DNA from 2 places in the Kitasatospora sp. NPDC023120 genome. Region 2 is predicted to be linked to the other one. Evidence: riboswitches for the same ligand, from Rfam matches in the RefSeq annotation. Region 2 holds a riboswitch; the other holds the start of a gene.
The links. Region 2 has a riboswitch for S-adenosylmethionine ahead of thrC (threonine synthase). Riboswitches for the same ligand answer to the same signal wherever they lie in the genome.

Region 1 (2,193 bases), on a different contig from region 2:
GCCGCACTCGGAGGGGGCGACGTCCTCGTCCCCGAGCAGCGTGCGCACCAGCGGGTGGGCGCAGAACAGGCCGTCGCGCACGCCGATGCCGTACTCGGCGGACAGCGCAGCCGAGAAGTGCGAGCTGTTCCAGCCCCGGACGACGAAGGACAGCACGCCCACCCGCGCCGAGCCGGCCCCGAACAGGTTCAGCACCTTGACCTCCGGGATCTCCGCCAGCCCCGCGGTCAGCCGGTCGACCAGCTGCCGCTCCCGGGCCTCCAGCGCGTCGAAACCGGCTTCGCTCAGCGCCCGGCAGGCGGAGGCGATCGCGTACGCGCCGATGACGTTCGGCGAGCCGGCCTCGTGCCGGGCCGGGCCGGTGTGCCACTGCACGGCGACCGAGCCGTCCGTCTCCCTGGCCACCGTCCGGGTCGCCCCGCCGCCGGCCAGGTACGGCTGCGCCGCGTCCAGCCAGTCCGCCCGGCCGGCCAGCACCCCGGCGCCGAACGGCGCGTAGAGCTTGTGGCCGGAGAAGGCGATCCAGTCGACGTCCAGCTCGCGCACCGAGACCCGGTGGTGCGGGGCCAGCTGGGCGGCGTCCAGCACCACCCGGGCGCCGTGCCGGTGCGCGGTCGCGGTCAGCTCGGCGACCGGCCACAGCTCGCCGGTCACATTGGAGGCGCCGGTGACGCAGAGCAGCTTCGGGCCCTCGGGCGCCTCGGCGAGCGCGGCGTCCAGGGCTGCCACCGCCTCGGCCCGCGAACGCGGTGCCCGCAGGTAGGTGACGCCCAGTCCGGCGTGCGCCCACGGCAGCAGCGAGGCGTGGTGCTCGGTCTCGAAGGCGAACACCCGGGTGCCGGCCGGAACGGCGCCGGCCAGCAGGTTGAGCGAGTCGGTGGTGGCCCGGGTGAACACCACCTGGTCGCCCTCGCGCAGGTCGAGGAACTCGGCGACGGTGCGGCGGCTCTGCTCGAAGAGGTCGGTGGACAGCTGCGACAGGTAGCCGGCCCCGCGGTGCACGCTGCCGTAGTACGGCGCGTAGGCGGCGACGTCGTCCCACACCCGCTGCAGCGCCGGCGCGCTGGCCGCGTAGTCGAGCGCCGCGTAGCCGACCTTCTCGCCGCTGGCGAGCGGGACCTGGACGTCGGAGCCCAGCACGGCGAGGGGGGCGCAGATCTCGGTGGAGAGAGACATGAGGATGCACTCCTTCAGGGGTGTAGGGACCCCGGGAGTGTCAGTCGTCGGGCGTCCGCGCTTGCCGCACGGACGGTTTGCCGTGGCGACCCGGTCCTCACCCAGGGCACCCCGCCACGGACGGAGGGTTGCCGGACAGCCAGCTGGGGCTTGACGCTGTCACTCATGACCTGCCGATGACTCTAGGTCGCGCCCGCCGGGTGGTCAAACAGGCATCCACCATCCGGACAGCGCGAAGGGCCTGCGGGAAGCGCTTCCCGCAGGCCCCCAACTACCGCCTCAGCTCCGGCTGGTGGCCCCCGACCAGCGCCGCAGCAGGTCCTGCGCGGCGCCCGAGTCGATGGCCTCCGCGGCCCGCGCCATGCCCGCCGCGAGCTGCTCCGTCAGCGGTGCGTCGCCCAGGTCGAGCGCGACCAGCGCCGCGGCCGTGTTCAGCAGGACGGCGTCCCGCACCGGCCCGTGCTCCCCCGCCAGCATCCGGCGCGCGACCTCCGCGTTGTACGACGGGTCCCCGCCGCGCAGCGCCTCGATGCCGACCAGCTCGATGCCGACGTCCCGCGGGTCGAAGGTGGTCTCGGTGACCGCCCCGTCGCGCACCACCCACACCCGCGAGGTGGTGGTGATGGTCAGTTCGTCCAGCCCGTCGTCGCCGCGGAAGACCAGCGCGGTCGAGCCGCGCCGGGCGAGCACCCCGGCGATCAGCCCGGCGAGCCGGGTGTCGAAGCAGCCGATGGCGTGCGAGGTGACCTTGGCCGGGTTGGTCAGCGGGCCGAGGATGTTGAAGGCGGTCGGCACCCCGAGGTCGCGCCGGGCCGTGGCGGCGTGCCGCATCGAGGGGTGGAACTTCGCCGCGAAGCAGAAGGTGAGCCCGACCTCGTCGGCGACCTCCGCGACCCGCCGGGCGGACAGGTCCAGCGCCACGCCGAGCTTCTCCAGCACGTCCGAGGACCCGCTGGAGGAGGAGGCGGCCCGGTTGCCGTGCTTGACCACCTTGGCACCGGCCGCCGCCGCGACGAT
Region 2 (2,193 bases):
TGCCGATCGCCAGCGACTTGGCGATGGTGTCCGGCTTGACCGGCTTGATCACGTCACGGCCGGCCTTGAACGCCGCCGACACCGGCGAGCAGCCCTCGGCCTGGGCGCCGAAGACCTTGTACGGCCGGTCCTCGACCAGCCCGAGCTTGATCAGCTCCTGCAGCCCCTTGTCGATCTTCGTCAGCTGCGAGCCCGAGGCGATCGGGATCACGATCTGCTCCGGCAGCCGCCAGCCGAGCTGCTCGCAGATCTCGTACGCCAGCGTCTTGGAGCCCTCTCCGTAGTACGGCCGCAGGTTGACGTTGACGAAGCCCCAGCCCTCCCCGGCCGGGTCGCCGATCAGCTCCGAGCAGAAGCGGTTCACGTCGTCGTAGTTGCCCTCGATGCCGACCAGCTCGCCGCCGTACACCCCGGCCATGACGACCTTGCCCTGCTCCAGGTCGTGCGGGATGAAGACGCAGGACCGGAACCCGGCCCGGGCCGCCGCCGCCCCCACCGCGCCGGCCAGGTTGCCGGTGGATGAGCAGGACAGTGTCGTGTAGCCGAACGCCCGCGCCGCCTCGATCGCGCAGGCCACCACGCGGTCCTTGAACGAGTGCGTCGGGTTCCCGGAGTCGTCCTTGATGTGCAGCTGCGCCGTGAACCCGAGCTCCCGCCCCAGGTTGTCCGCCTTCACCAGCGGGGTCCAGCCGGGGTTCAGGTTCGGCTTCGAGGCGACATCCGCCGGCACCGGCAGCAGCGGCGCGTAGCGCCAGATCGACGCCGGACCGGCCTCGATCCGCTTGCGCAGCTCCTCCGCGCCCTCGCTGCCGAACTCGTAGGCGATCTCCAGCGGGCCGAAGCACTCCAGGCACGCGAAGCTGGGACCGAGCGGGAAGCGGGTGCCGCACTCCCGACAGGACAGGGCGGTGGCGGGGCCGAGGTCCACGGGTCGGGGTCCCCCCGGCCGAAGGCTGGGGGAGGGTGCGACGGTGTCGATAGCCATGATGGCGAGGCCTCTCTCCTCATCTTCCCCATGGCGCGGTCGCGTCACGGGCCGGAATTGGCACCTGTCCCGCCGGGGCCTGTGACGACAGCCGAGCGAGAAGGTTGCCGGGACGTCAACGGGCCGTTCCCTCAGTCCCTCTGGATGAGCTTGTGAAATTGTGGTGGTGCTCAACGGTGACCCCGGCGTGCGAAGGTCCGACCGCTGTACGAAGACTGTATCCGAAGGCGTCAACACTCAACGGGACCGTCCGCCACGCGAGATGACCCGTCCCACCCCACCCCGCCGAGGAGACTTCCGTGCCCGCCGAACCGATCCCCGAGCTCCTCCCGCAGGCGGCGTCCTGGCTGCGCCGCCGCTCCTGGAGCGCGGCCGACCGGCCGGTCCGCACCCTCCTCGCGGCGAAGGAACGCACCGGGAGCACGGTCAGCGTCGTACTCCCCGCCCTGGACGAGGAGGCCACCGTCGGCGACATCGTCCGCACCGTCCGCCGCGAGCTGATGGAACGCCTCCCGCTCGTCGACGAACTCGTCGTGGTCGACTCCGGCTCCACCGACGCCACCGCCGCCGTCGCCGCCGAGGCGGGCGCCCGCGTCGAGCACCGCGACGCCATCCTGCCCCGGCTGCCCGCCGCCCCCGGCAAGGGCGAGGTGCTCTGGCGCTCGCTGCTGGTCACCCACGGCGACATCGTCTGCTTCGTCGACGCCGACCTGCGCGAGTTCGACCCGGCCCTCGTCTCCGGGATCATCGGCCCGCTCCTGACCGACGAGTCCATCCAACTGGTCAAGGCCATGTACGACCGCCCCCTGGAGACGGACAGCGGCGCCGTCGTCCCGGCCGGCGGCGGGCGCGTCACCGAACTCGTCGCCCGTCCCCTCCTCAACCTCCACTGGCCGGAACTCGCCGGTTTCGTCCAGCCCCTCGGCGGCGAGTACGCGGCCCGCCGCTCACTGCTCGAACGGCTGCCCTTCCCCACCGGCTACGGCGTCGAACTCGGCCTGCTGGTCGACGCGCTGGAGCTGGTCGGCCTGGACGCCCTGGCCCAGGTGGATGTCGGCGTCCGGCACCACCGCCACCAGGACAGCCAGGCCCTCGGCCGGATGGCCGCCACCATCTACCGCACCGCCCTCGAACGCCTCGACCGCGCCCACCGCCTCAAGGCCTCCGCCGACCTGGTCCGCCCCCAGCTCACCCAGTTCACCCGCGAC

Region 1: another riboswitch for S-adenosylmethionine. It lies ahead of ACZ3TI_RS06820 (aminotransferase class V-fold PLP-dependent enzyme); the one in region 2 lies ahead of thrC (threonine synthase).

What each region holds. Positions count from the first base shown of each region.
Region 1 covers NZ_JBVHHY010000003.1:413,905-416,097, reverse strand. Annotated here, with positions in the region: gene ACZ3TI_RS06820 (aminotransferase class V-fold PLP-dependent enzyme) at 1-1,176, opposite strand, end outside; SAM riboswitch class IV at 1,229-1,347, opposite strand; gene trpD (anthranilate phosphoribosyltransferase) at 1,456-2,193, opposite strand, start outside.
Region 2 covers NZ_JBVHHY010000053.1:22,392-24,584, forward strand. Annotated here, with positions in the region: gene thrC (threonine synthase) at 1-985, opposite strand, end outside; SAM riboswitch class I at 1,002-1,136, opposite strand; gene ACZ3TI_RS39230 (glucosyl-3-phosphoglycerate synthase) at 1,285-2,193, shown strand, end outside.